One region of the Rhizobium sp. GCM10022189 genome, then DNA from elsewhere that is predicted to be linked to it. Evidence: riboswitches for the same ligand, from Rfam matches in the RefSeq annotation. Region 1 holds a riboswitch; the other holds the start of a gene.

Region 1 (14,886 bases):
CGCCGGCAGATCCAGATATTCGCGCATCGGCACCTGGATATTCTCCTTCACCGTCAGCGAGGAGAAGAGCGCGCCCTGCTGAAAGAGAACGCCGAGACGCATGTCCAGCGCATTGCGCTCCGGCTCGTCCAGCTCGTCGAAATCCTGGCCGAGAATCCTGATCGTGCCGGAGCGGCGCGGCAGGAGGCGCAGCACGGTGCGCATCAGCACCGATTTGCCGGTGCCGGAGGCGCCGACGAAACCGAGGATCTCGCCGCGGTAGATATCGAGGCTGAGCTTGTCGAGCACCACCTTGGAGCCGAAACCGACGGTGACGTCGCGCGCCGAAAGCACGACGTCGCGCCCCCCGTTCTGGGTGCCGTTCCTGCCCGTTTCGATCGGTTGCTGATCCACGTTGCCCGCCATGTCAGAAATCGATCGCTGCATAGAACATCGCAAAAAGCCCGTCCATCAGGATGACGACGAAAATCGCCTTCACGACGGAGGCCGTCACATGCTGGCCGAGCGATTCGGCGCTGCCGCCCACCTTCAGCCCCTCGACGGCTGCGACAATGCCGATGACGAGCGCCATGAACGGCGCCTTGATCATGCCGGCAAGCACGGTCGAGAGCGTCACCGCCTCGTGCAGGCGCGACAGGAAGGTGGCGAAGGTAATGCCCGAATAGGCATAGGCGACGGCGGCGGCACCCGCGAGCGAGGCAAAGTTGGCGATCACCGTCAGAAGCGGCAGCGCCACGGTCAGCGCCACCAGCCGCGGGAAGATCAGGACGCCGATCGGGTTCAGCCCCATCACCTTCAGCGCGTCCACTTCCTCGCGCATCTTCATGGAGCCGATTTCGGCGGTGATCGCGCTGCCCGAACGGCCGGCGATCATGATGGCCGTCAGCAGCACGCCGATTTCGCGCAGCTGCAGGATGCCGACAAGATCGACGACGAAGATTTCCGCGCCGAAGTAACGAAGCTGGAAGGCGCCCTGCTGCGCGATGATCGCGCCGATCAGAAAGGACATCAGCAGGATGATCGGAACGGCGCGCACGCCCATATGGTCGATCTGGTTGACGATCGAGGCCGGAGAAACGCCGCTGCCGCGGCCGAACTTCATCTGCGCGCCGCGCACCGCCGAGCCGAGGATATACATGGCGGCGGCCAGGTTGTCCCAGACGTCGAGCGTCATGCGCCCGATCGGCGCGAAGATGCGCTCGGTAATCGACAGCCGCTCCTTCTGCTCGGGCTCCTGCTTTTCGGGCTCCCTGGAGAAAGTGGCGATCAGCTCGTCGATATGCGGGTTGGTTCCCTCGAAGCGAACCGTCCGCCCGGCCTCTTCCTGCTGTTTCTTTAGTCGGCAAAGAAGCCAGATGCCGGCCGTATCGATATCGGTGACGCCGGAAAGGTCGAGCGTCAGGTCGCCGCTGTTGCTGCGCGAAAGCTTGTCGAAATCCTGCAGCACGAGATGGATGTTGGCGCTGCGCCAATTGCCTTCAAGATGCACGTGCTGGCCCGAGCCACCGGCTCGGTCGTCCACATGCAGCGAGGCGGCGTTGCGTTTCTCGGACTTCAAAATACTTGTGTCTTTCAATGCTTGCGGCGACAGTTCCGACTCGCGAACACTATATTCGCCGCCGGCGCGTCAATATACAGAAGCAACGCGCAATTTCCATGCTCGCAGGAGAGCAAATATGCCGCGTCACCTTGATATCCAGATGAATTCATTCCCGATTGCCGGAACTTTCACCATCTCGCGCGGGGCAAAGACCTCGGCAGAGGTGATTACCTGCACGCTGACGGAGGCAACGGCCAGAGGGCTCGGCGAATGCGTGCCCTACCGCCGCTACGGCGAGACGATGGAAAGCGTCATGGCGCAGATCGAAGCGGCCCGCCCGCTGATCGAGAACGGCGTTTCGCGCTCCGAACTGCTGCATGCCATGCCGCCGGGTGCCGCCCGCAACGCCGTCGACTGCGCGCTCTGGGATCTCGAGGCCAAGCTGACGGGCAGAAGCGTCGCCTCCCGCCTCGACCTGCGCAAGCTGAAGCCGCTGACCACGGCCTACACGATCTCGCTCGGCGAACCCGACGTGATGGCGGCCCAGGCGCGCGAACATGCGCAGCGCCCGCTCCTGAAGGTCAAGGTCGGCACCGGCGACGACGAAAGCCGCATCCGCGCCGTGCGCCAAGCCGCCCCGAACGCCGCCATCATTCTCGATGCCAACGAGGGCTGGCCGGAGGATCGGCTGGAACATCATCTTCGCATCGCCGCCGAATCCGGGATCGCGCTGGTGGAGCAGCCGCTGCCGGCCGGCCGCGACGACATGCTGGCCGAGATCGCCCGTCATGTCCTTGTCTGCGCCGATGAAAGCGTCCACCACACCGGCGATCTCGCAAGCCTTGCCGACCGCTACGACGCCATCAACATCAAGCTCGACAAGACCGGCGGCCTGACGGAAGCGCTTGAAATGAAGGAGGAAGCCCAGCGGCTCGGCTTCTCGATCATGATCGGCTGCATGGTCGGCACGTCGCTGGCGATGGCGCCGGCGGTCCTGCTGGCGCAGGATGCCGATTTCGTCGATCTCGACGGCCCGCTGCTGCTTGCCCGCGACCGCGAGCCGGGCCTGACCTATGCCGGCTCCCTCGTATCCCCGCCCGAAGCCAGCCTCTGGGGCTGAAGGTAATAGGCGATGATGACGAGCGCGAGCCCGAAGGCCGCGACGCAGGCCATGACATAATAGCTGTCGAGGCCGAGTGCGGCGTAGATATAGCCGGAGGCGATCGTCATCAGCCCCGAGGCCATGCCGATATAGAAGAAATAGGCGCCCTGGGCCGAAGCCTCCTGCGTCTCCTGCACGGTCGCCACGATGCGCCGCTGCACGCCCGTATGCACGAAGGCATAGGTGAAGCCGTGCAGGCATTGCAGCGCGAAAAAGCCGATGAAGCTCGTCTCCGTCGGGAAGAAGACCCAGCGGCAGATGCTGACGGCGCAGCCGAAACGGATCAGCGTCCAGGCGTTGAAGCGGCGGTTGAGGCGGCGCGACAGGAAGAAGACCGTCACCTCGGAGGCGACGCCCGCGCTCCAGAGAAGGCCGACCTCGGTGCCGGAAAAGCCGAGCTGGTGCCAGTAGATCGAGGAGAAGGCGTTGAGCAGCGCATGGCTTGCCTGCTGGATCGACACGCCGAGCAGCAGAAGCAGAAGATGCGGCTCGCGCAGCCCGCTGCCGGTGGTGGCCGGAAGGTTGATCGGCTGGCCGCGCCGCCGCGTCGGGCCGATGCGCGGACAGAAGATCGCCATGACGATGGTCAGCAGGAAGCCGAAGATCATCACCGGCAGCACCATGCCGCCGCCCCAGCGGCCGACCAGCTCGCCGCCTGCGAGCGTCGAGACGATGAAGGCGACCGAGCCCCAGACGCGCATGGAGCCGTAATCGAGCCCCCAGCGGCGCACGCCCGAAATCACGATCGATTCGACCACAGGCACATAGGGCGCAAAGGTCGCGCCCTGCAGCGCAAAGACGATCAGCACCGGCCAGAAATCCGTCGTCCAGTAGAGCGCGATGGCCGTCAGCAGCGACAGGATGCCCGACCAGAGCAGCACATGCGCCCGCTCCTGCATGCGGTCGGCAAAGACCGCCACGATGGGCGCCACCAGAACGCGCACCACCATGGGCACGGCGAGAATCGTGCCGATCTGGTGGTCGTTGAACTGGTGGGTCGACAGCCAGACGGGAAAGAAGGGCAGGACGATACCGTTGACCAGCAGCGGCGCGCTGTAGCACAGCGCGCTGAGCAGCCGGAAGCGCGGTGGCGCTCCCTCGCCCCTGGAGGGATTTTGAGCGGGAATCATGATGGACCTGAAGGAAACTCTGCGTTGCCTAACACATCCAATCAGACACGACTATGGCGAGAAATAGCCCGATCGAAACGATACGGATAGAATTCGAAACGATTTAAAAAATAAATAGGGCCTGTCGCCCGAAGGCAACGGCTAAATTCATGGTGCACCGGCGGCAGGCCGCCGATGCGGTACGCACACATTATTCAGGCAGCCTGCGGGGCGAGATCGCCCTCTTCAAGCAATTCGACAGATGTCAATGCCGGCACGTTGCTGGTCAGCGCGCGCCAGGTGATGAGTTCGAACGTACCGTCTTCATGCTCCACGATCGCCGTGCAGCTTTCCACCCAGTCGCCGGTATTGATGTAGCGGATGCCCTCCATATCCTCGATCACCGCATGGTGGATATGGCCGCAGATGACGCCGTCGGCGCCGCTCTTGCGGGCTTCGTCGGCCACCACGCGCTGGAACTCGCCGATGAAGTTGACGGCGTGCTTGACCTGCAGCTTGGCCCAGGCCGAGAAGGACCAGTAGGGCATGCCGAGGCGGCGGCGCACGGCGGCGAGCACCACGTTGACGCGGATCGCCATGTCGTAGGCCCAGTCGCCGAGATAGGCGAGCAGCCTTGCGTTGCGCACCACGACGTCGAATTCGTCGCCATGCAGGATCAGGTATTTCTTGCCGTCGGCGCCGTCATGGACGATTCGGTCGACCACTTCGATGCCGCCGAAATGCGTGCCCGGAAAGGCGCGCAGGAATTCGTCGTGATTGCCGGGAATATAGACGACGCGCGTGCCCTTGCGCGCCTTACGCAGCAGTTTCTGGACGACGTCGTTGCAGACCTGCGGCCAGTACCAGCTGCGCTTCAGGCGCCAGCCGTCGACGATATCGCCGACGAGGTAGATCGTGTCGGCCTCGTGATACCGCAGGAAATCCAGCAGGAAATCCGCCTTGGCGGCCTTCGAGCCCAGATGCAGATCGGAAATGAAGAGGGTGCGGAAGCGCCGGGGTTCCATCATGTCTGTCACAAGCCTTTCCGCTCGTGTCCCATCGTTCTTCGTCTGGTCTTCCAAAATCAGACTCGTGTATCAGGAAGATGACAAAGCGCGGGAAAGCCCTGCAAAGCCGTTCATACAGGCTAGATGTGGAGCGCCTGGTGGCCTTTCCACGGTGCTTCACCGGGAACGCCAACCGAACCTCCCCTTCGAGGCTCTGGCCGGCTTCACGCCAACACATTCAAATTCCGGCGCTGGCGCGAAACTCCTTCCCTAAAACATCAATCCTCAGGCAGTGCGCACCGTCGCCATCGGTTTCACGTTCTGGTTCATCCGGAACAGATTGTTCGGATCGTAACGCCGCTTGATCTCAGCAAGGCGGGCGTAGTTGGTGCCATAGGCGGCTTCGACGCGGTCGGTTTCGTCGTCAGGCATGAAGTTGATATAGGCGGTTCCCACAGCATGCGGCTTGGTGGCATCGAAAAGCTCGCGCGCCCAGCCGACGCAGCTTCCGTCCATCCCGCTTTCCCGCCAGCGGGCATGCACATTCATGACGAAATGCGAGCTGCGCTGCGGAAACGCGGTGGCCTCGTTGGCCACGCGCCCGGCAGCACCCCCGACATGGCCGATGAAGATCTCACATTCCGGGCCGGGCAGCCTGCGCACCGCCTTGAGCAGCACGTCGATCGCCGCATCGGACAGGGAAGCGAAATCCTGGCTCTTCCAGTAATTGCGCGCACCTGGTGTGAGCAGCGGATCGAAGGCCTGCTGCCAGCTGGTGAACGGCATCGGGCCGACGATATCGGCAATCGGCTTTCCGATAGCGCGCAACCTGGCAGCAGCCTTCTCACCCGCCGCGACATCTCCGCAATAGCACATCGCCAGCACCACGATCTCCTTGCCGTGCCATTCGGCCGGCAGGAAGGGCAGCGGCGGCGCCTGACGCATCACCACCCAGCAGGTCAGTTCGTCGGGCGCCGCCTCCAGCGCTTGCCGGTATTCCTTCAGCACTTTTTCCGCATCGGCGAAGGGATGCACGACTAGCCCGGCGAGAACCTCGGTGTCGAGCGGGTTGAGCTTGAACTCGAAGGAGGTCACGACGCCGAAATTGCCGCCGCCGCCGCGCAATGCCCAGAAGAGATCGGGCTTATCCGTCTCGCTCGCCTTGACCAGTTCGCCATCCGCCGTCACCACGTCGACCGAGAGCAGATTGTCGAGGGTCAGTCCGAATTTGCGAGTCAGCCAGCCGAAGCCGCCGCCGAGCGTCAGGCCGGCGATGCCTGTCGTGGAATTGATGCCGGTCGGCAGCACTAGCCCGAAGGCCAGCGTTTCCTTGTCTACATCGGCAAGGGTTGCACCCGGCTCGATCCTGGCGCGCCGCGTCTGCGGATCGACCCGCACCGATTTCATCGCCGACAGGTCGATGACGACGCCGCCGTCGCAGACGGCGTTGCCGGCAATGCCGTGCCCGCCGCCGCGCACCGAAACGAGAAGATTGTTGTCGCGCGCAAATCGCACCGCTCGAACGACATCGGCAGCGCCCGCACAGCGGGCGATGAGGCCGGGCCGCCGGTCGATCATCGCATTCCAGATCGCCCGCGCCTCGTCGTAATTCGTATCCTTGCTCGTCAGGAGACTGCCGCGAAATCCGGCGGCAAATGCATCGATGGCCACGTCATTGACCATCGCCTGACCCCTTTGCAGGGTCGTGAGGTTCAAGTTGTCCATGAGTTCCTCCATGCGACCGGCGCCCCGCACCGTCGCGTGCGGCATTCTGCGCTTGCCGCCCTCACCAGACAAGTTTCCCCAAAAGGATTAGCTGGCGGCAACCGTTCGGCACCAAGAGCCGCCCCGCCCCCCGCACGAAAACTTTCCCCACGCCGCATTTCCGTACTGTCCAGGCCGGTCGATTGATGTATGGAGGAAGCTCCAAAAGACTTCGAACAACGCTGGAGGCGGCGATGGATCACCAGGAGAAATCCAAATCGGAAAAGAATCTGACGGGCGGCAGCCTCGACGAGCAGGCGCTCTTCTTCCATCGCTATCCGCGCCCCGGCAAGCTGGAAATCCAGGCCACCAAGCCGCTCGGCAACCAGCGCGACCTGGCGCTCGCCTATTCGCCCGGCGTGGCCGCTCCCTGCCTCGCCATCCGTGACAATCCGGAACAGGCTGCCGACTATACGTCCCGCGCCAATCTCGTCGCCGTCATCTCCAACGGCACCGCCGTTCTCGGCCTCGGCAATATCGGCCCGCTGGCCTCCAAGCCGGTCATGGAAGGCAAGGCGGTGCTGTTCAAGAAATTCGCCAATATCGACGTCTTCGATATCGAAGTGGATGCGGCCGACGTCGACCAGATGGTGTCCACCGTCGCCTCGCTGGAGCCGACCTTCGGCGGCATCAACCTCGAGGACATCAAGGCGCCGGAATGTTTCCGCATCGAGAAGCAGCTGCGCGAGAAGATGAAGATCCCGGTCTTCCACGACGACCAGCACGGCACCGCCATCATCGTCGCCGCCGCCATCCTCAACGGCCTGGAACTCGCCGGCAAGAAGATCGACGAGGTCAAGATCGTCGCTTCGGGCGCCGGCGCGGCCGCGCTCGCCTGTCTCAACCTCCTGGTGACGCTCGGCGCCAGGCGCGAAAACATCTGGGTCCACGATCTCGAAGGCCTCGTCTATGAAGGCCGCGTCGAGCTGATGGACGAATGGAAGGCCGTCTACGCCCAGAAGAGCGACACGCGCACGCTCGCCGAAAATATCGGCGGCGCCGACGTTTTCCTCGGCCTGTCGGCCGCAGGCGTTCTAAAGCCGGAACTGCTGGCCCAGATGGCCGAAAAACCGCTCATCATGGCGCTCGCCAACCCGACGCCGGAAGTCATGCCGGATCTCGCCCGCGCCGCCCGCCCGGATGCGATGATCTGCACCGGCCGCTCCGACTTCCCGAACCAGGTCAATAACGTCCTCTGCTTCCCCTATATTTTCAGGGGTGCGCTGGATTGCGGCGCCGAGACGATCAACGAGGAAATGAAGATGGCCGCCGTGCGCGCCATCGCAGCCCTTGCCCGCGAGGAGCCGTCCGACGTTGCCGCCCGCGCCTATTCCGGCGAAACGCCCGTTTTCGGCCCCGATTACCTCATCCCCTCGCCCTTCGATCCGCGCCTGATCCTGCGCATCGCGCCTGAAGTCGCCAAGGCTGCGGCCGAAAGCGGCGTCGCGCGCCGCCCGATCGCCGATTTCGATGCCTATCTCGACCAGCTGAACCGCTTCGTCTTCCGCTCCGGCTTCGTCATGAAGCCGATCTTCACGGCCGCCAAGACGGCCGAGCGCAAGCGCGTCATCTTCTCCGAAGGGGAAGACGAGCGCGTGCTGCGCGCCGCCCAGGTGCTGCTCGAAGAAGGCATTGCCGAGCCGATCATCATCGGCCGCCCGCAGGTCATCGAGACGCGCCTGAAGCGCTACGGGTTGCGCATCCGCCCGCTCGCCGATTTCGAGGTCATCAACCCCGAGGACGATCCGCGCTTCCGCGAATATGTCGATCTCTACCTGCAGCTCGTCGGCCGTCGCGGCGTGATCCCGGAAGCAGCGCGCACCATCGTGCGCACCAACACCACCGTCATCGGCGCGCTGGCGCTGAAGCGCGGCGAAGCCGATGCGCTGATCTGCGGCCTCGAAGGCCGTTACGAGAAGCACCTGCGCGACGTGCGCCAGATCATCGGCAAGCGCCCGAACGTGCGCGATTTCTCCGCCCTCAGCCTGATGATCTCGCAGCGCGGCGCCACCTTCTTTACCGATACCTACGTGACCTTCAACCCGACGGCGGAAGAGATCGCCGAGGCGACGGTTCTGGCAGCGGAGGAAATCAAGCGTTTCGGCATCACCCCGCGCGCCGCCCTCGTCTCGCATTCGAACTTCGGCTCGCGCGAATCCGAAAGCGCCACCAAGATGCGCAATGCGCTGCAGCTCGTGCGCGAGGCAGCACCCGATCTCGAGGTCGACGGCGAAATGCACGGCGAAAGCGCGATCTCCGAGGAGCTGCGCCGCCGCGTCATGCCGCACACGACGCTCAATGACGAAGCCAACCTCCTGGTCTTCCCGAACCTCGATGCCGCCAACATCACGCTCGGCGTCGTCAAGTCGATGACCGACGGCCTGCATGTCGGCCCGATCCTGCTCGGCACGGCCATGCCCGCCCACATCCTGGCACCGTCAGTCACCTCGCGCGGCGTCGTCAACATGGCGGCGCTGGCCGTCGTCGAGGCCTCGCAGCCGGCCTAAACATGTCAAGCCTGTCGGGGACGCCCTATCGAGCGGCGTCCCCGATCCGACAGTTCGTCGGCGCGCTCGTTGCCGGCAATACCGGAATGGCCCTTGCACCAGGCAATGCCGATCGCCGGATTCTGCAACAGCCTGAGATCGACGGCCCTCCAGAGGTCCGCATCCGCTATCGCCCGGTTCCGGGCCTTGCCGCCGGGATTGCTCTTCTTCCAGCCGTTGTTCCGCCAGATCGCCCGCCAATGGTTGCAGCCTTCGACGGCGTAGACGGAATCGGACCAGATCAGCGCCGGCAGGCCCGCCGCCGCGCCGCCGATCCAGGCCGCCGCCTCAAGCACGGCGGTCAGTTCCATCCTGTTATTGGCGGAATTCTCCGCGCCGCCGAAGCCGGCGGCGATTTCGGCGCCGTCGCGGTAGGCGACGAAGGCCCATCCTCCCTGCCCGGAACCGGGCTCGAAACAGCCGTCCACGAAAACGTGAAGGCCCTGTCTGCCCTGCGGCATTGCCGATGCGGCTGCGCGGGAGAGCATGTCGCGTGGGATATCTGTCATATCAACTGTTTAGCTGTCACGGATGCCCCCGCGCGATTGCGGGAGCGGCGGAAACGGAGCATCGGGTCTTCTGGATAAGATCGCAAAAATGCGCTAGGAATTCATCCGAGCTTATTAAGGGAAATACGTTAAGACAAAGCGCGGCGGATTGAAGCCGCAATTCGCCGATGGATGCTTTTTCTCACTCCGGAACGACGTCGTGAAGCGCCGAAACCTGTATCTCGTCTTCTTTCTGGCATTCGCGGTTCCCGCAGAGGCGCAGACCAATGCGATCTGCGAGGATCTGCGCGGGCGTCTTGCCGACCTGCCGCAGGTGATCGGCAATGCCAACGGCACCGAGATGCGCCAATATGCGGGCGCGCTGGCCGAACAGAATCTGGAATTGCGCAAGGTGCGCGGCGATCTGCGCCGCTACGGCTGCACGTCCGGCAGCATGGTCGTCGTCGGCGGCGAGAATGCCGGCTTCTGCGAGGAGCTGGAACAGGCGCAGGCAAAGATGGTGGACAACATCCGCTACCTGCAGGACCGCCGCGACGCGTTGCGCCAGTCCGCTGTCGATCCGGCCCGCGAAGGCCTGCTGGCCGCGCTTGAAGACAATGGCTGCAACGGCGAGAGTTTCAGCGAACCCGCACAGGGCGATCTCTATGCGCCGGCCCCCTCGATCGAGGAACAGGCCATGCGCGGCGATACGTTCATTCCCCTCGGCGGCGGTGAGCGCTACGGCCTGCCGCGCGCCGAAATGCTCTCGCCCGTCAGCACCATCTGCGTGCGCACCTGCGACGGCGGCTTCTTCCCGATCAGCAACAACGCCACCTCGGTCGATTTCGGCCGCGATGCCGCGACCTGCGCCAAGATGTGCCCCGGCGTGGAGACGGAACTCTACTATCGCGATATTTCCAGCACCGAAGCCGCAAACATGATCTCGACGGCGACGGGCGCGCCCTATGGCGCGATGAAGAACGCCTTCGCCTACAAGACCCGCCCGCCCGGCGAAAAATCCGCCTGCTCCTGCAACCTGACGGCCTATTACGAGGAAATGCGCCGGAGCCAGACGGTCTCCGCGCCGGCGCCCGAGCCGCAGGGCTCGATCACCACGATCCGCACTGAGGCCCCGAAGGCCGCGAATACGCCGCCGCAGGCGCAGGTGCCGGATCGCCCCTACGATCCGGCAACCAAGGTTCGCCAGGTCGGCCCGCAATTCCTTGCCGGCGATCAGGGCAAGATCGATCTTGCCAATCCGGCCGTGTCAGGCCCGCAGCCGCAGCAGCAGCCGTAAAAGACGGCGCGGCCTTAGCCTGCCGCCTGCCCCCAGCCGTCATGGAAGACCAGCTCTTCCAGCGCCAGGCGCTGCCGCCAGCCCTTGACCGCCAGTTCCGGCTCTTCATAGAGCCGATCGACGAAACCGGCGCAGAGCCAGGCCACGACCTCGATATGATCGGGTATGCCGAGAATCTGCTTCAGGTCGCCCTCGCGAAAGATGCTGACCCAGCCGATGCCGACGCCTTCGGCTCGTGCCGCAAGCCACAGGTTCTGGATGGCGCAGACGGTGGAATAGCTGTCCATGCGCGGATTGTGCGTGCGCCCCAGCACGACGCTGCCGCTGCGGGTGGGATCGCAGGTGACGCAGATGCCGAGCGGCGCCTCGACGATTCCTTCGAGCTTCAGCGCGCGATAGGCCTGCCGCCGTTCGGCCGCAAACATCAGGGCGGCCTCTTCATTGGCCTTGACGAAAGCGTCGCGCACCCGCGCCCTCACCTCGGCGCTTTTGACCAGAACGAAATTCCACGGCTGCATGAAGCCGACCGAAGGCGCGTGATGGGCGGCCGTCAGAAGCCGCCTGATCAGGTCGTCCGGCAAGGGATCGGGCAGGAACTCGCCGCGCACGTCGCGCCGCGTCATGATTGCGTGATAGACGGCCTCGCGTTCGGCCGCAGAAAAACCGGATGCCGGGCAAACGGCATCGTCAATGGGTCGCATCGTCAAATCCCCAACAACGCAACCGCCCGCCGTCCGCGCGGGTTAGGTCTATCTTGCCAGGCCGGTCTTCTGACTCGGCGTCATCCGCCCGGCCGCTGCCTTCCCGGCCCTGCGGCCAGTGGCGTCATGAAGCGGCGGGCGTCGGCCTTACAGCGTTGGGCACGTTCCGGTCTTGCACCGGATTCCCGATTCTCCCGCCTGTGACGGCGGGCACCTGACAATCGGATCTATGGCGCGGAAACGGCACGACGGCAAGCCGCTGCGACATTGATTTCGTGGACAGGCCGAAAATGCTGGCCTAGAAGGAAGCCAGAATCCGACCGGTGCCGAAGGCGCCGAATCCCATCCCGTTGCATTCCGGTTGCCCGTGTCCCGTCTAACGCCGATGATCCTTGCGGTCGCCCTGTTCATGGAACAGATGGATTCGACCGTGATTGCCACCAGCCTGCCGGCCATTGCCGCCGATATCGGCACCTCGCCGATCGCGCTCAAGCTTGCAGTAACGAGCTACCTCGTGGCGCTGGCGATCTTCATTCCGATCAGCGGCTGGATGTCGGATCGCTTCGGCGCCCGCAACGTCTTCCGGCTGGCGATCTTCGTCTTCATGGTCGGCTCGGTCGCCTGCGCCTTTTCCAATTCCATCGCCGCCTTCGTGATCTCCCGCCTCATCCAGGGCGCCGGCGGCTCGATGATGACGCCGGTCGGCCGGTTGCTGCTGGTGCGCGGCACGCCACGTCACCAGCTGGTGAATGCCATGGCCTGGCTGACCATACCGGCGCTCATCGGCCCGATCATGGGGCCGCCGATCGGCGGCTTCCTGACCACCTATCTGAGCTGGCACTGGATCTTCTGGATCAACGTGCCGATCGGCATTATCGGCATTGCTCTCGTCACCCGCTTCCTGCCGGCGGTCGAGCCGCGCAGCCCCAAGCCGATGGATTTTCCGGGCTTCTTCCTTTCAGGGATAGGTTTTGCCGGTTTCGTCTTCGGCATTTCCGTCATCAGCCTGCCGGCCGTTCCCATCGTCTACGGTTATGTCACCGTCGCCGTCGGCATCCTCTCCGGCATCCTCTATTTCGTGCACGCGAAACGCACGCCGCATCCGCTGCTCGATCCGAAAATGTTCCGTTATCCGATGTTCCGGGCGGCGATTCTCGGCGCTTCGAATTTCCGCATGGGGCTTGGCGCGCTGCCCTTCCTCCTGCCGCTGATGCTGCAGCTCGGTTTCGGGCTGACGCCGCTGCAGTCCGGCTCGATCACCTTCGTCAGCGCGCTCGGCTCCATGGGCTCGAAATTCGCGGCATCGCGCACCTACAATGCCTTCGGCTTCCGCAACGTCATCGCGCTGACGACCTTCCTGGCGGCGATCTTCCTGGGCATCAACGGCTTCTTCACCGCCGAAACGCCTGTCTACGTCATCATGGGCTGTCTTCTCGTCGGCGGCCTGCTGCGCTCCATGGCCTTCTCGGGCGTCAACGCCATGGCCTTCGGCGATGTGGACGAGGCGGACAGCAGCCAGGCAACCGCCATCAATGCCGTGGCGCAGCGCATCTCCATGGCCATGGGCGTTGCCGTGGCCGGCACGATCCTGGAAGTCTCCGCAAGCTTCCATGGCGGCAGGCTCACGGTCGGCGATTTCCACATCGCCTTCTTCATCGTGGCGACGATCTCGGCGCTTGCCTGCATCACCTTCCTGCGCCTGCCCGCCAATGCCGGCGAGGAACTGACGACGCGGCGCCGCAAGAACCGGCATCCGGAAGAGGCAATGGCGGAAAGCCGCTGAAAACTTCACCGACCCGTCATTTTTCCTCACAGATTCCGCGTGACAATTCCAATTCGCATGTCTACATAGGCGGCATGTCGATTTCGTCCGTTTACGCATCGCGATTTTATTCGTACCGCTGCTTCCAGCGGATGCGGGTCTGTGCGTAACCGAAACTAACGCGACGACAACCCGAACAGCCGCTAGTCTACCTGGCGGCTTTTTTGTTCCGCACGGTATGACCAAACAGGAGAGCATACCGTGACCGATACCATTGATGATCTGCGCATCGTCGAGATCACCCCGCTGACCAAGCCTGCCGACATCCTCTCGGAAATCCCGCGCGACCGCGCCGTCACCGAGACCGTGACCGGCACGCGCGATACGATCCACAATATCCTGACGGGCAAGGACGACCGCCAGCTCGTCATCATCGGCCCCTGCTCGATCCACGATCCGGCAGCCGCCCGCGAATACGCCTCCCGCCTCGTCGAGCAGCGACGACGCCTCTCCGGCGATCTCGAAATCGTCATGCGCGTCTATTTCGAAAAGCCCCGCACCACCGTCGGCTGGAAGGGCCTGATGAACGACCCGCATCTTGACGGCAGCTACCGCATCGAGGAAGGCCTGCGCCTCGCGCGCCGCCTGCTGCTCGACATCAACGCCATGGGCCTGCCGGCCGGCTGCGAATTCCTCGATACGATCACGCCGCAATACATTGCCGATCTCGTCAGCTACGGCGCCATCGGCGCGCGCACGACCGAAAGCCAGATCCACCGCCAGCTCGCCTCGGGTCTCTCCTGCCCGATCGGCTTCAAGAACGGCACGGACGGCGGCGCGCGCATCGCGCTCGACGCGATCGTCGCGGCCTCCCAGCCCCACCATTTCCCGGCCGTCACCAAGGACGGACAGGCCGCGATTGCGTCTACCCGCGGCAACGAGGACTGCCACATCATCCTGCGCGGCGGCAAGCGGCCGAACTACGAGGCTGCCGACGTCCAGGCCGTCATCGCCGAGGCGATCAAGCTCGGCGTCGATCCGCGCATCCTCATTGACGCCAGCCACGCCAACAGCAACAAGGACCCGATGAACCAGCCGAAGGTCGTCCGCGACGTCGCCGGCCAGATCGTCGCCGGCAACCACCATATCAAGGGCATGATGATCGAGAGCAACCTCGTCGCCGGCCGCCAGGACCTCGTCCCCGGCAAGCCGCTGGTCTACGGCCAGTCGATCACCGACGGCTGCATCGGCTGGGATATGTCGGTGGATGTGCTTGAGGATTTGGCGAAGGCTGTCCGCGAGCGGCGGAAGGCTGCTGTTGCGGCCTGAGTGGCACTATCCAAGCGCGGCGGGAGATATCCCGCCGCCCTCAATCAAAACGTGGGCGATTCTGTCAGCGAAAATTGAATCGCCGTCTCACGATGTCGAAAAAAAGCAGTACCGACCCGGAGGCAAGGGATCCGCTCCACATACACACCGCCCACACTACAGAGTAGTCCAGCGGGCCAAA
Region 2 (14,886 bases), on a different contig from region 1:
CGGCAGATCGCCGGCTTCCGGGAATCAGTTGGACGCTCAGGAGTGGGTCGATGCTGCCGCCCCACGCAGCAGCCTTGCGGCAGCGACCATGTTGACGAGCGCCGGGCGAACCTCTTCCCACTTGCGCGTCTTCAATCCGCAATCCGGATTGATCCAGAGCTGCCCGTCCGTCAGACGCCGGCGCGCCAGCGTCAGGAGTTCGGTCATCTCCTCGACTTCGGGAACGCGGGGCGAATGGATGTCGTAGACGCCAGGGCCGATCTCGTTCGGATATTTGTAGCTGCGGAAGGCCTCCAGCAGTTCCATCTTCGACCGTGAGGTCTCGATCGAGATCACGTCGGCATCCATCGCCGCAATCGCATCGATGATCTGGTTGAACTCCGAATAGCACATATGCGTGTGGATCTGCGTTTCGTCCGATACGCCGGATGAGCACAGGCGAAAACTTTCGACAGCCCAGTCGAGATAGGTCTTCCAATCGGCCTTGCGCAGCGGCAGGCCTTCGCGAAGGGCGGCCTCGTCGATCTGGATCATCGCCGCGCCGGCCCGTTCGAGATCGAGCACCTCGTCACGGATCGCGAGCGCGATCTGCCGACTGACATCGGCACGCGAGAGATCGTCGCGCACGAAGGACCAGTTGAGGATCGTCACCGGCCCGGTCAGCATGCCCTTGACCGGCTTTTGCGTCAGCGATTGCGCATAACGCCACCATTCCACCGTCATCGGTGCGGGGCGGAAGACGTCGCCGAAGATGATGGGCGGGCGGACATAGCGCGAGCCGTAGCTCTGCACCCAGGCATGCTGTGTGAAGGCGAAACCGGAAAGCTGCTCGCCGAAATACTGCACCATGTCGTTACGCTCGAATTCGCCGTGGACGAGCACGTCGAGGCCGATCTCTTCCTGCCAGCGGATCGCCGCTTCGGTCTCCTTTTTCAGGAAGGCATTGTACTCTGTCTCGCTGATCGTGCCCCTGGTGAAGGCCGAGCGGGATTTTCGCACGTCCGACGTCTGCGGGAAGGAGCCGATCGTCGTCGTCGGAAAGAGCGGCAGCCGAAGTTTACGCTCCTGCAGGCCTGTCCGCTCGGCAAAGGCACTGCCGCGTGTCTTCATCGCCGCATCGATCGCGCCGACGCGCTGCCTGACTTTCTGGTCATGCACGCGCGCGGATCGAGCCCGCGAGGCGACGGCCTGCGAGGCGGCCGCAATCGCTCCGGAAGCCTTGCCGGCATTGCCGAGCGCTGCAATTTCGTCCAGTTTCTGGGTCGCGAAGGCGAGCCACGATCTCAGCTCACCATCAAGCCCGGTCTCCAGTTCCAGATCGATCGGCACATGCAGCAGCGAGCAGGAGGGCGCGATCTGCAGCCGGTCGGCACCGAAATGCCGGACCAGCGGTTCAATCTTCTGCAGGATCGCAGCGAGGTCCGCCCTCCAGATGTTGCGCCCGTCGATGACGCCAAGCGACAACACCAGGCCGTCGGGCGCCTTGAGAAGCGCGTCGATCTGCTGCGGAGCGCGAACGAGATCGACATGCAGCCCCGCGACCGGCAACGCAAGCGCCGTCGGCAGATTGTCGCCGATTGCGCCGAAATAGGTGGTGAGCATGATCTTCAGGTTCGGCACCAGTTCGTGCAGTGCCCGGTAGGCATGGTTCAGGGCCGCCTGCTCTTCTCCCGAGAGATCCAGCACGAGGCACGGTTCGTCGATCTGTACCCAGTCGGCCCCGGCGGCGCTGAGTTCCGCAAGCACCCTTGCATAGACCGGCAGCAGGCGTTCCAGCAGGCTGATCGGCGCAAAATCTTCCGCGCTTCCCTTGGCGAGTTTCAGGAACGTGACCGGACCGAGAATGACAGGACGTGTATGGATGCCGAGCGTCTTCGCCTCGATGAAGGCATCGAGCGGCCTGTTGGCTGTCAGTGAGAAGGACTGATCGGGACCGAGTTCCGGCACCATATAATGATAGTTCGTATCGAACCATTTCGTCATTTCCAGCGCCGGCACGCCATGCCCCCGATGGTGCTGATGGCCGCAATCGGCATGCGCCTCGTCGCCGGTCGCGCCGCGCGCCAGGGCGAAATAGATGTCGAGCGAAACCGGACCGCCCTTCCAGCCATAGGCAGCAGGAACGGCACCGACCATCACGGCCGTATCGAGCACATGATCGTAAAGCGAGAAATCGTTGGAAGGGATGATATCGATCCCCTTCTCTTTCTGCAGGCCCCAGTTTTCGGCCCGCCGCCGCTTCGCCACGTCGAGAAGCGCGCTGGCATCGGATTTGCCGGCCCAATAGCTTTCCAGCGCGAATTTCAGTTCGCGATGTTTTCCGATCCTCGGAAAGCCGAGATTAGCAGTCTTGATGGTCATTTCCTTACCCCGAAGGTTATGGGCAAGGCTCAGGCGCAACGCATCGACGAGGTGCGGCCACAGGCGTGCCGTCTCGCGCAAAGCGGCACACCGGGACACCCCGCCCGTGGACGTTATCTATCGCGGCAGGTCTCCTGGCTTGCGGGTCGTCGACATCGTCCAGTCTTCCCAGGCGTCTTCCCAGTGACGTCGTAGGACGGTGTCTATCCGCTTACAGTTGCGGGGGCAGCTCCGGTCTTGGCGATAGCCGCACCGAATTCCCTCTTAGCTCGGGATCGCCTGATCCCGAGAACCACGATGCGGCAAGCATGCACCCGCCGCATCCGAACGTCAAGATGACATAAAGAAATCTTTATGTCTTTATCTGAAGAAGGCGAAGCGCATTCATTGTCACCAGCACGGTCGCGCCCGTATCGGCGAGGATCGCCGGCCACAGGCCGGTCAGACCGATGATGGTGGTAACGAGGAACACGACTTTCAGCCCGAGCGCGATGCTGATGTTCTGGAAAATATTGCGCATCGTCCGCTTCGAAAGGTCGATCATGCGCGCCACGTCGCCGACACGCCCGTGCAGCACGGCAGCATCTGCCGTTTCCAGCGCCACGTCGGTGCCGCCGCCCATGGCGATGCCGACATCGGCGGATGCAAGTGCCGGCGCATCGTTGATGCCGTCGCCGACCTTGGCGACGAACAGCCCTTCGCGCTTCAGTTCTCCGACGATGCGCTGCTTGTCCTGCGGCAGCAGCTCACCCTGCCAGTCGATGCCGAGATCGCCGGCAACGGCCGCTGCCGTGCGCTTGTTGTCGCCCGTCAGCATGATGGCGCGCACGCCCGCCGCCTTCAGCGTCGCAAGCCCGCTCTTTGCATCCTCGCGCGGCTCGTCGCGCATGGCAATCAGGCCGGCCGCAGCGCCGTTGACGAGCAGCACCGAAACGCTCTTGCCCGCGCCGTTCAGCGCCTCGACCTGCTCATCCTGCTCTGCGTTCAACGCCCCGCGCTCACGCGCAGCCGGCGGCGACAGGAGATCGAGCGTCTCGCCGCCCACCTTGCCGGTCATGCCTTTGCCGGGCAATGCTTCCACCTCGAAAGCGGGCGGCACGGGCACGCGATCGGCCTTGGCACGGTTGAGGATCGCCAGCGCCAACGGATGGCTGGAGCCCTGCTCCAGAACGGCAGCGCGCGAAAGCACCTCCGCCTCCGAACGTCCATAGGCAATGATATCGGTGACCTGCGGCTTGCCTTCGGTCAGCGTGCCCGTCTTGTCGAAGGCGACCGCTGTCACCTTGCCGAGCGATTCCAGGACCGCCCCGCCCTTCATCAGCAGACCGCGGCGCGCTCCCGCCGAGAGCGAGGCGGCAATTGCCGCCGGCGTGGAAATAACCAGCGCGCAGGGGCAGCCGATCAAGAGGATCGCCAGACCCTTGTAAACCCACTCGCCCCAGGCCCCGCCCGTCAGCAGCGGCGGCAGGACGGCGACCAGCGCCGCCACGACCACGACTCCAGGTGTGTAATAGCGGGAGAACCGGTCGATGAAACGCTCCGTCGGCGCCTTGGATTCCTGGGCTTCCTCCACTAGTTTGACGACGCGGGCAATCGTATTGTCCTCGGCAGCGGCCGTGACGCGCACGCGCAATGCGGCATCACCATTCACCGTCCCGGCAAACACCGTCTCACCCGCGCCTTTGCGCACCGGCGTGCTTTCGCCCGTCACCGGCGCCTCGTCGATCGCGCTTTCGCCGGAGAGAATAGTGCCATCAGCGGAAATCCGATCTCCCGGCCGAACGAGAATGACGGAACCGACCGCCAGCGTCTCGGCCGGCACTTCCTTCACCTCGCCGCCCGTCTCCAGCATCGCATTCTTCGGCACCAGCGTCGTCAGCGACTGGATGCTGGCACGCGCCTTGCCGGCGGCGACGCCTTCGAGCAGTTCGCCGACAAGGAACAGGAACACGACCGTGGCCGCCTCCTCGCCGGCATTGATGATGACCGCGCCGACGGCGGCAATCGTCATCAGCATTTCGATGGAAAAGGGCGTACCGGAAAGCGCCGCCATCACCGCACGGCGCGCGATCGGCACCAGCCCGACCAGCATGGCGACGACGAACGCATAGGAGGCGATCGGGGGCACCAGATGGCCCACGATATAGGCGACAACCAGGGCAAGGCCGGACAGGATCGTCAGCCGGCCTTTCCTGCTCTGCCACCAGGGGCCGGTCGTCGGCCCGTCACGGCCATGCAGGCCTTCGACTTCCCCGGCGCCATGCGAATGCCCGTGGCCCGAATGACGGTGACCGGCATGATCGTGACCGTGGCCTTCGTGATTATGGTCGTGATGCCAGTGATCATCATGCTCATGCCCATGGTGATCATGGCTATGCTCGTGACCATGGTCATGATCGTGATGCGCATGGTCATCATCAGTCCTGCTCGCGCGCGCAGGAGCCTTGCCCGCAAGCGGCGCAACCGAATAGCCAAGGCCGGTCACTTTCTTCTCGATCGCCTTGAGATCGCTGCTGCCGTCGTGGCGCACCGTCATCGTGCCCGCCGTCACCGATACGGAGACGTCTTCGACGCCGGGCACACGCCGGACGGCCGTATCGATTTTCGTTGCGCAGGCGGCGCAATCCATGCCGCCAACCCGGTACCGTGCCTGTGCTGCTTCGCTCATGATGTAAATCCTTGCTTGTAGGCAGCATCCTTCCTACATCCTCTAGCGACTAGAGGTGCAAGAGGAAAATCATGAAAAAGATCACCATCGGTGAAGCCGCCCGCCAAAGCGGCGTCAAAGTGCCGACGATCCGCTATTATGAAGGCATCGGCCTATTATCTGCGCCGAGCCGCAGCGAAGGCAACCAGCGCTCCTACGAACCGTCGGACCTCAACCGCCTCGCCTTCATCCGCCATGCCCGCGAACTGGGCTTCGAGATCGAGGCGATCCGCACGCTGCTGCAGCTCCAGGACGATCCGCACCAGTCCTGCGCCTCCGCCGACGCCATCGCCAAGGCGCGTCTCATCGAAGTCGAGCAGCGTATCCGCAGCCTGAACGCCCTGAAAGCGGAACTGGAGCTGATGGTCGAAGGCTGCGGCCATGGCCGCGTCGATCAGTGCCGGGTCATCGAGGTGCTTGCCGACCACGGTAAATGCGCCCATCCGCACCATTGATGACTTGCGCTCGCTGACCGCCCGCGCCAAGAAGGCGCGATGAAACAGAAGACGATCGCGATCATCGGCGGCGGCCCCGCCGGCCTTTCGGCGGCCGAAGTGCTGTCGGCAAGCGGCCACGCCGTTTCCGTCTACGACGCGATGCCGACCTTTGCCCGCAAATTCCTGCTTGCCGGCAAATCCGGCCTTAACATCACCCATTCCGAAGATTACGAGCGCTTCGCCACCCGCTTCGGAAAGGCCAATCCCCAACTGCGCGCCGCCCTCGACGCCTTCACGCCGGCCGATATCCGCGCCTGGGCGGCCGATCTCGGCACCGAAACCTTCGTCGGCTCCTCCGGCCGCGTCTTTCCCAAGGTGATGAAGGCCTCGCCGCTACTGCGCGCCTGGCTCGCCCAGCTGGAATTCCGCGGCGTCAAATTCTGCACCCGCCATCGCTGGGTTGGCCTTGCGCAGGGCGGCCACCTTTTCGAAACGCCCGAAGGCCGCATGACCATAGCCTGCGATGCGACACTGCTCGCACTCGGCGGCGCGAGCTACCCGCGGCTTGGCTCGGACGCCGGCTGGGTGCCGCTGCTCTCTGAACGCGGGATAGAAGTCGCACCGTTTCAGCCGGCCAATTGCGGCTTCGATGTCGCCTGGAGCGAGCTCTTCCGCGATCGTTTCGCCGGGGAGCCGCTGAAATCGGTGACGGTAACCTCGCGCGCCGGGACCTTGCCCGGCGAGTTCGTCATCAGCAGACACGGCATCGAAGGCAGCCTGATCTATGCGCACTCGGCCGCTTTGCGCAATGACCTGCTGCGGCATGGCGAGGCAATGCTGACGGTCGATCTTGCTCCCGGTCGCAGCCTCGAACGTCTGTCCCGCGATCTCGCCCGGCACGATGCCAAGACGAGCTTTTCCAACCGCCTGCGCAAGAGCGCCGGGATCGATGGCGTCAAGGCCGCGCTTCTCAGGGAGCTGACGCTGGAGTCGGACCGCCACGATCCGCACAGACTCGCCGCCGCCATCAAGTCCCTGCCGATCCCGCTGCTGCGCCCACGCCCCATCGCCGAGGCCATATCCTCTGCCGGCGGCATCGCCTTCAGCGCAATCGACGAGACCTATATGCTGAAACATCTCCCCGGCATTTTTGCCGCCGGAGAGATGCTGGACTGGGAGGCGCCGACAGGCGGCTATCTGCTGAGCGCCTGTTTCGCCACAGGCCGCGCTGCGGCCAGAGGCATCGAGAACTGGCTCAGCCGAAGGTGAAGGCGAAAGCCTGCACGCCGGGATCGAGGAAGCGGATCTCGAACGTGTGGTCGCCGACCGGCCCCGCTTCGCGCACCAGCTGGTAGAGCCGCTGCCCCGTCACCGTGCCGTTGCCGTCGGTGTCGGTATCCACGCCGTGACCGTCGCCCGGCGCCTTGCCGTCAACCGTCACCGTGAAGCGCACCGGCTTGCCGTCCGCGCCGGGTCCGAGGACCAGATGCAGGTCGCGGGCATGGAAGCGATAATAGATGCTGCCATCGGCGGCATTCAGCGATGCCTGTTCCGGGCCGACGGTCCAGTTGCCGGTCAGGCCCCATTCGTTCAGCTTGGGCGTTGCCGCGACGTAGTCATGCGCCGCATCGTTGATCGTGCCCTTGTCGTCGATAAAGTTTTCCGAACGCTGATAACCGATATAGGTTTCCGGCGATTGCACGTTGGCCGCATCCGAAGCGGCTTCTGCACCCGTCGCCTTCACATCGACGATATCGCTGGAGACGTTGGTCTTGCCGGCTTCGGCAAGCAATTGCTGGATCACCCGTTCGGACTGGTCGTAATCGCCCTCGCCGAAATGGTGGTGGCGGATCTGCCCCTTCGCATCGATGAAATAATGCGCCGGCCAGTATTCGTTGTCGAAGGCCCGCCAGATCGCATAGTCGTTGTCGACCGCGACGGGATAGGTGATGCCGAGATCGGAAATCGCCTTCTTCACGTTGGCGACGTTCTTCTCGAAGGCGAATTCCGGCGAATGCACGCCGATGACGACGAGGCCCTGATCCTCGTATTTCTCCGCCCAGGCTTTGACATAGGGAATGGCGCGCAGGCAGTTGATGCAGGAATAGGTCCAGAAATCGACGAGCACGACCTTGCCCTTCAGCTGCTCGGCCGTCAGCGGCGCGGAATTCAGCCATTGCACGGCCCCGTCGAGCGGCGGCATCTGGCCTTCGACCGGCAGCTGCTCGGCCACGCCCTTCGGCTTCATCGCCATCATCATGCTGTTGCCGCTCATTGCGGCCGGATTGCCGGACATCATCGTCTGGTTGTTGGCCGTCATCGCCATCGAGCCGCCGCCGCCCGCGGGCATCACGACCGACTTCATGGCGCCGGCATTGTCGGCCGTCTTCTGCTGACGGAACTGATCGACCAGCCCTTGTTCCAGAACATTGGTGCTGGCGAGCGAAGCCTGCGTCAGGAAGCCGGTATCCAGGCCAAGCGCGATCGCCACCACGGCGACGAGCACGGCAACGCCGACACCGCGCCGCAGCCATTCGCCGAGACCGAGCGACCGTTTCATCGCCTGATAGACCTTGCCACCGATGAGAAGCGCCAAGGCCAGCGAGGTCGCAGCACCGAGCGCATAGGCAAGCAGCAGCAGCGTCGTGCCGACATTGGCCCCCTGCAGCGCCGCCCCCGTCAGGATCAGGCCGAGCACCGGCCCGGCACAGGGCGCCCAGAGCAGGCCGGTCGCAACCCCGAGCAGCAGCGAGGCGGCTATGGCCGAACCGCCGCCGCGCGTGCTTTGATCGGCCGATTGCGACAGGCGCGCGCCAAGCGAAACGAGCGGCCGCGTCAGATAATCCGACAGCGCCGGAAACAGCAGGACGATGCCGAAGACGGCGAGCAGCACGATGGCGGCGTAACGGCCATATTCGTTGGCCTGCACGGCCCAGCCGCCGCCGACGGCTGCCAGCGTGGCGACCGCGGCAAATGTCGCCGCCATGCCGAGCAGCATCGGCAACGTGCTGCGCAGGAAGGGCTGGCCGGCGCGCGCAAAGACGAAGGGCAGCACCGGCAGGATGCAGGGGCTGACGATCGTCAGCACCCCGCCGAGATAGGCTAGGACAAAGAGAAGCATCGTAATCGTCCGTCGATCAGGCAGAAGCCGGGTGGAATGTCATGGCAACGCCGTTCATGCAGTAGCGCAGCCCGGTCGGCTTCGGCCCGTCGTTGAAGACGTGGCCGAGATGCCCGCCGCAGCGCCCGCAATGGACGGCATCGCGCACCATGCCGAAGGACGTGTCGCGCGTCGTGCCGACGACCTTGTCGTTAAGCGGCGCCCAGAAGCTCGGCCAGCCCGTGCCGCTGTCGAACTTCGTGGCCGAAGAAAAGACGTCCTGGTCGCAGCCCGCACAGGCGAAATTGCCCTTGCGCTCTTCGTGCAGCAGCGGGCTGGTGAAGGGATATTCCGTCCCCTCCTGCCGCAGCACCGAATATTGATCCGCAGTCAGCAGCTTGCGCCACTCTTCGTCGGTATGAGTGACGGCAAAGGTCTCCTCCGCCATCGCGGAACTGCCGAAACCGAGGCGCAGGGCAAAGGCGCCAAGTCCGGCAGTGGTCAGCAGCAATCGTCTGTTCATCATCGCTTTGCTCTCCTGGTCAGCAGCTGCGACAGGTTCACCTTCCCTGGTAGACAACGCCGGCTGGCATTTATTCCCAGCACGGCGATTTTCTTTCGCTGTTGCCTACTGAGGGAATTACGCAGCCGCGATCCGATCTGTTTCACCGCCATCAGCCCAAACACCGAAATGTGAAGTCAGAAACGCCGGCACCCGGCGCCTGCTGGTCGTTATATCTCCTTAGATACGACGCTATTGCGCAAAACCGCACCGGACAAGCGGACAGCCGTTCATATTGTCGCGATCACGAGGGACGAGCCGCCGGGTATAACTGTCTCAGAATTGCGACATCCGCCGTCAGGCAAATTCCATCCATACAATCTGCCGTCAGGCCGGCTCGATTGCAAAGCCGCCGCATTTACATCAGAATATGCGCAAGTTCCGTGGGAGGAGCCTTCATGCACGAACAATCCGCGCATGCGGAGCATGTCTACACGTGCGCGCAGCAAAATTCGGCTGCGGCCAGCTCGCCGATTGTGGCTTCCTGGCGCCGATGCATGACCATGTATCGGCTTGCGCCGGAGGACAAACGCGCGCCGCTGCGCCTCACGGAACAGGAGTTCCGCCTTGCGCGAGAGCAATCCGAACAATTGATCGCCGAGGCCCGCGACGAACTCGACCGTCTCTTTGCGACTGTCGGCAAGGCTGGCTGCTGCCTGCTTTTGACCGATCGCAACGGCATTGCGCTGGAGCGTCGGGGTGCGGCCGGCAACGACAAGGAATTCCACGACCTCGGCCTCTGGACAGGCTCTGTCTGGACCGAGGCCAGCATCGGCACCAACGGCATCGGCACGGCGCTTGCCGATGAGCGCGCCGTCGCCGTCTTCCGCGACCAGCATTTTTATTGCTCCAACATCAAGCTGAGCTGCACCACGGCGCCGATCCGCGATCACCGCGGCCAGCTCGCCGCCGCCCTCGACATCTCCACCTGCCGCGACGACGTCAACGAGATGACGCTCACCATTCTCTCGCAGGCTGTACGCGACGCGGCGATGCGCATCGAGCTCAACCTGTTCCGCTCCGCTTTTCCCGGTGCCCGTTTCGTCATGGTGCCGGCGGGCGCCAATTCCGCCAACGCATTGCTGGCCGTCGATCGCCATGATCTCGTCCTCGGCGCCACCCGCGCCGCCCGCCTTGCCCTCAAGCTGGACGACAGGCATATCGCCGCCGGCCTTCCGGCCTCCGATGCGCTGCACGAAGGCCGCGTCTCGGGAGAAGAGGAGATGGCCGAAGCGGAGAAAGCCGCCCTTTTAAGGGCGCTGTCGCGCACACACGGCAATGTCTCGCAGGCGGCCGCATCCCTCGGCATCAGCCGCGCCACGCTGCACAGGAAGATGAAAAAGCTCGACCTGCATTGAGGGTCGGGCAAGCGGTACGATCACAATTTCGTGGCGCTGCCCGAACCTGTCGCAACTCTGCGACACTGTGCACTGCGGTATTGGCCGGACGCCCTGTTCCCTCTGATAAAAGCGACACAGATTCCCCCCACTGGTTCGTTCCGGAACCTGTTCATCAAGGGAGGATGACATGCTTCATCAAAAAATCGTCGAGTCGCCGTTCAAGCTGAAATACGGCAACTATATCGGCGGCGAGTGGCGTGAGCCGATCGGCGGCAAATATTTCGACAACGTCACGCCCGTCACCGGCGGCAAGCTCTGCGAGATCCCGCGCTCCGATGAAAAGGATATCAACGCCGCGCTCGATGCCGCCCATGCCGCCAAGGATAAATGGGGCCGCACCTCCACCACCGAGCGCTCCAACATCCTCATGAAGATCGCCCAGCGCATGGAAGACAAGCTGGAGCTTCTGGCCCAGGCCGAAACCTGGGACAACGGCAAGCCGATCCGTGAAACCATGGCGGCCGACATTCCGCTCGCCATCGACCACTTCCGCTATTTCGCCTCCTGCATCCGTGCCCAGGAAGGCACGATCGGCGAAATCGATCACGACACCGTCGCCTACCACTTCCATGAACCGCTCGGCGTCGTCGGCCAGATCATACCCTGGAACTTCCCGATCCTGATGGCTGCCTGGAAACTGGCACCGGCCCTTGCCGCCGGCAACTGCGTCGTCATCAAGCCGGCCGAACAGACCCCCGCCTCGCTGCTTCTCTGGGCAGAACTCGTCGGAGATCTCCTGCCGCCCGGCGTGCTCAACATCGTCAACGGTTTCGGTCTCGAAGCCGGCAAGCCGCTCGCCTCCAGCCCGCGCATCGCCAAGATTGCGTTTACCGGCGAGACGACGACGGGTCGCCTCATCATGCAATATGCCAGCCAGAACCTCATTCCGGTCACGCTGGAACTCGGCGGCAAGTCGCCCAACATCTTCTTTGCCGATGTGGCGGCCGAAGACGACGATTTCTTCGACAAGGCGCTCGAAGGGTTCGCCATGTTCGCACTGAACCAGGGCGAAGTCTGCACCTGCCCGAGCCGCGCTCTCGTCCAGGAATCGATCTACGACCGTTTCATGGAGCGGGCCGTCAAACGCGTCGAAGCCATCAAGCAGGGCAACCCTCTCGATCCGGCAACGATGATCGGCGCACAGGCCTCCACCGAGCAGATGGAAAAGATCCTCGCCTATCTCGATATCGGCAAGCAGGAGGGCGCACAGGTGCTGACCGGCGGCTCGCGCAACGATCTCGGCGGCGAACTGTCTGACGGTTATTACATCAAGCCGACCATCTTCAAGGGCCACAACAAGATGCGTGTGTTCCAGGAGGAAATCTTCGGCCCGGTCGTCTCCGTCACCACCTTCAAGGATGAGAAGGAAGCGCTCGAAATCGCCAACGACACGCTCTACGGCCTCGGCGCCGGTGTCTGGACCCGCGACGGCAACCGCGCCTATCGCTTCGGCCGGGAAATCCAGGCCGGCCGCGTCTGGACCAATTGCTACCATGCCTATCCGGCCCATGCGGCCTTCGGCGGCTACAAGCAATCCGGCATCGGCCGCGAAACGCACAAAATGATGCTCGACCACTACCAGCAGACCAAGAACATGCTGGTGAGCTACAGCCCGAAGAAGCTCGGCTTCTTCTGAGAAGCCGGCGATCGTGCTACTATCGAGCCTCCTCCCTTCGCGGGGAGGAGGCATTGTCTTGGAGGAGGCAATCATGGAACAGATGGTCAATGGCGAGCCGCGCGTGCTCGCAACCGATGCAGCGCTCGACCTCATCAGGGAAATCCAGCGCGATTATCCCAAAATCCTCTTCCATCAGTCCGGCGGCTGCTGCGACGGTTCCTCACCCATGTGTTATCCGACCGACGATTTCATCGTCGGCGATCAGGACGTGAAGCTCGGCGAGATCGGCGGCGTGCCCGTCTATATCAGCGCCAGCCAGTTCGAAGCCTGGAAGCATACCCAGCTCATCATCGATGTCGTACCCGGCCGCGGCGGCATGTTTTCACTCGATAACGGCCGTGAAAAACGGTTCCTCACCCGCTCTCGCATGTTCGGCGGCGGCGAGGCCTGCGCCATTCCCGATGTCAGGACGCGGGAAACGACCTGATCGAGAAGCGCCTGTAGTATTCCCTTAGTACCCGCGGCCCGCGATCCTTTGTTAAAGTCCATCTGTTGGTTTTTACGGGAGGAAGAAATGCCAGCATCCAAGATTCTCATGATCACAGGCGATTTCACGGAAGACTACGAAACCATGGTGCCGTTCCAGACGCTGCTTGCCTGCGGCTACACGGTCCACGCCGTCTGCCCCGGCAAGACTGCCGGCCAGACGGTCGCCACCGCCATCCACGATTTCGAGGGCGACCAGACCTATTCGGAAAAGCGCGGCCATAATTTCGCGCTGAACGCCACCTTCGAAAGCGTGCGCGCGGAAGATTACGATGCGCTCGTCATTCCCGGCGGACGTGCCCCGGAATATCTTCGCCTCAACCCCGATGTCATCAAGGCCGTCAGGCATTTCTTCGATGCCAACAAGCCGGTCGCCGCGATCTGCCATGGCGCACAGCTTCTGGCAGCCGCCGGCGTTCTCAAGGGCCGTACCTGCTCGGCCTATCCTGCCTGCCGCCCGGAAGTCGAGCTTGCCGGCGGCACCTATGCCGATATCGCGATCAGCGACGCGGTCTCCGATGGCAATCTCGTCACCGCGCCGGCCTGGCCGGCCCATCCCTCGTGGCTGCGCCAGTTCATGACGGTACTCGACGCGGCAACGACCCTGGAGACCAACGCCGCCTGAGCGGACTGGCGGGAGGAACGTGATGTGTGAGCTGTTCATCAAGGCCGATGCCAGGCTCTGGGAAAGCACAACCCGGTCGCTGCGCATCGACGGCATGGTCACCAGCGTGCGGCTGGAGAATTTCTTCTGGTCGAAACTGGAGGAAATCGCCGCCCGCGACGGCATGAACGTGGTCCAGCTAATCACCAGGCTGCACCACGAATCGATCGATGCCGGCCACGATCTCGGCAACTTCACCTCGTTCCTGCGCGTCTGCTGCGCCCGCTATCTGGATCTCCAGCTTGCGGGCGATATTCCCGCCGATCTCTCAAGGCCCATTGCCGGCCTTAACGCCCCGGAAATTCTGGGGCGGGAGAAGCGGAAGTACCATTGAACTCGCCCTGAACCCGCGGCGATGATTTTTGGGTAGGCGGATTGCCCCTCTGCATGCGACAATCACGCCTGCCGCCGCCAGACCGCACCGCCCGGTTTGCCGGGGCGATGGGGACAGCGGAGGGCAAAATGCAAGCGATCGTGGTCGTGATGCGGCGGTATTGTGCGGCCGGCGGTGTTCCCAATGACTGACGGTTCGGCATTGCGCACGACGAACATGGCAGGTGCCATCCGCGAGGAATGGTTCCTTGGCGTCAGCGTCGCGACCAGCCTGGCTTTCCTTGCCTTCTCCGAGCAGATTTTCGCGAAAATTTCCGGCCCTTTCTGGTTTGCCGTCATTTTTCTCTGGCTTTTTTCCGTTGTGCTGGGCTCCGCCCTGTCGGTCGTTCGCCATGCCGATCATCTGGCCGAGCAGCTGCACGAGCCCTACGGAACCCTCATCCTGACCCTTGCCATCACCTCGATCGAAGTGATGGCGATCTCGGCTGTCATGCTGCATGGGGCAAACAATCCGACGCTCGCCCGCGACACGCTCTTTGCCGTCGTCATGATCATCTTGAACGGCATGGTGGGACTTTCGCTGCTCTCGGGCGCATGGCGACGGCAAGACCAGCAGCATAATCTGCACGGCGCCAATGCCTATCTCGGTGTCATCGTGCCCCTGGCAACGCTCAGCCTCGTCATGCCGACATTTCTCGCCGGTCCGGATGGCCCGCACCCCTCGGCCCCGAGGCAGATGTTTCTCGGCATCGTCTCGATCGGCCTCTACGGCATATTTCTCCTGCTGCAGTCCGGCCGCCACCAACGTTACTTCGCCGATGACGGCAATCATCACGAACAGCATGCCGGCACCATGCGGCACCACCGGCCGGTATGGCATCACGCGATGCTGCTGCTTGCCTATATGGGACCCGTCGTCTTCCTGGTCGAAGAACTTGCCCGGCCAATCGACTACGTGATCGAAACCCTGCACGCTCCGGCAGCATTCGGGGGCGTGATCATGGCGGTGCTGGTTGCGACACCCGAAGCGATCAGCGCCGTGCGCGCCTCCGTCGCCAACCACCTGCAGCGCGCCATCAACATCTTCCTCGGCTCGGTCCTGTCGACGATCGGCCTGACCGTGCCGGCCATGCTGGCGATCAGCCACCTCTACGGGCA

What was found. Region 1 has a riboswitch for cobalamin ahead of bluB (5,6-dimethylbenzimidazole synthase). Riboswitches for the same ligand answer to the same signal wherever they lie in the genome.
Region 2: linked by a shared signal. The riboswitch ahead of metE (5-methyltetrahydropteroyltriglutamate--homocysteine S-methyltransferase) and the one ahead of bluB (5,6-dimethylbenzimidazole synthase) in region 1 are both predicted to bind cobalamin.

Annotation. Positions count from the first base shown of each region.
Region 1 is NZ_JBHSOR010000002.1:9,048-23,933, reverse strand. It holds gene ACFPWW_RS00335 (ABC transporter ATP-binding protein) at 1-405, opposite strand, end outside; gene ACFPWW_RS00330 (MlaE family lipid ABC transporter permease subunit) at 407-1,576, opposite strand; gene dgcA (N-acetyl-D-Glu racemase DgcA) at 1,677-2,660, shown strand; gene ACFPWW_RS00320 (MFS transporter) at 2,612-3,832, opposite strand; gene ACFPWW_RS00315 (UDP-2,3-diacylglucosamine diphosphatase) at 4,027-4,839, opposite strand; gene ACFPWW_RS00310 (FAD-binding oxidoreductase) at 5,104-6,543, opposite strand; gene ACFPWW_RS00305 (NADP-dependent malic enzyme) at 6,777-9,089, shown strand; gene ACFPWW_RS00300 (ribonuclease H family protein) at 9,095-9,637, opposite strand; gene ACFPWW_RS00295 (DUF2865 domain-containing protein) at 9,837-10,913, shown strand; gene bluB (5,6-dimethylbenzimidazole synthase) at 10,928-11,614, opposite strand; cobalamin riboswitch at 11,656-11,847, opposite strand; gene ACFPWW_RS00285 (MFS transporter) at 12,000-13,397, shown strand; gene ACFPWW_RS00280 (3-deoxy-7-phosphoheptulonate synthase) at 13,638-14,705, shown strand; gene ACFPWW_RS00275 (hypothetical protein) at 14,770-14,886, opposite strand, start outside.
Region 2 is NZ_JBHSOR010000004.1:60,114-74,999, reverse strand. It holds gene metE (5-methyltetrahydropteroyltriglutamate--homocysteine S-methyltransferase) at 37-2,361, opposite strand; cobalamin riboswitch at 2,468-2,673, opposite strand; gene ACFPWW_RS04790 (heavy metal translocating P-type ATPase) at 2,714-5,029, opposite strand; gene ACFPWW_RS04785 (MerR family transcriptional regulator) at 5,101-5,523, shown strand; gene ACFPWW_RS04780 (TIGR03862 family flavoprotein) at 5,563-6,774, shown strand; gene ACFPWW_RS04775 (cytochrome c biogenesis protein DipZ) at 6,761-8,626, opposite strand; gene msrB (peptide-methionine (R)-S-oxide reductase MsrB) at 8,643-9,131, opposite strand; gene ACFPWW_RS04765 (helix-turn-helix domain-containing protein) at 9,566-10,525, shown strand; gene adh (aldehyde dehydrogenase) at 10,695-12,203, shown strand; gene ACFPWW_RS04755 (DUF779 domain-containing protein) at 12,277-12,672, shown strand; gene ACFPWW_RS04750 (DJ-1/PfpI family protein) at 12,760-13,356, shown strand; gene ACFPWW_RS04745 (ribbon-helix-helix domain-containing protein) at 13,379-13,729, shown strand; gene ACFPWW_RS04740 (calcium:proton antiporter) at 13,913-14,886, shown strand, end outside.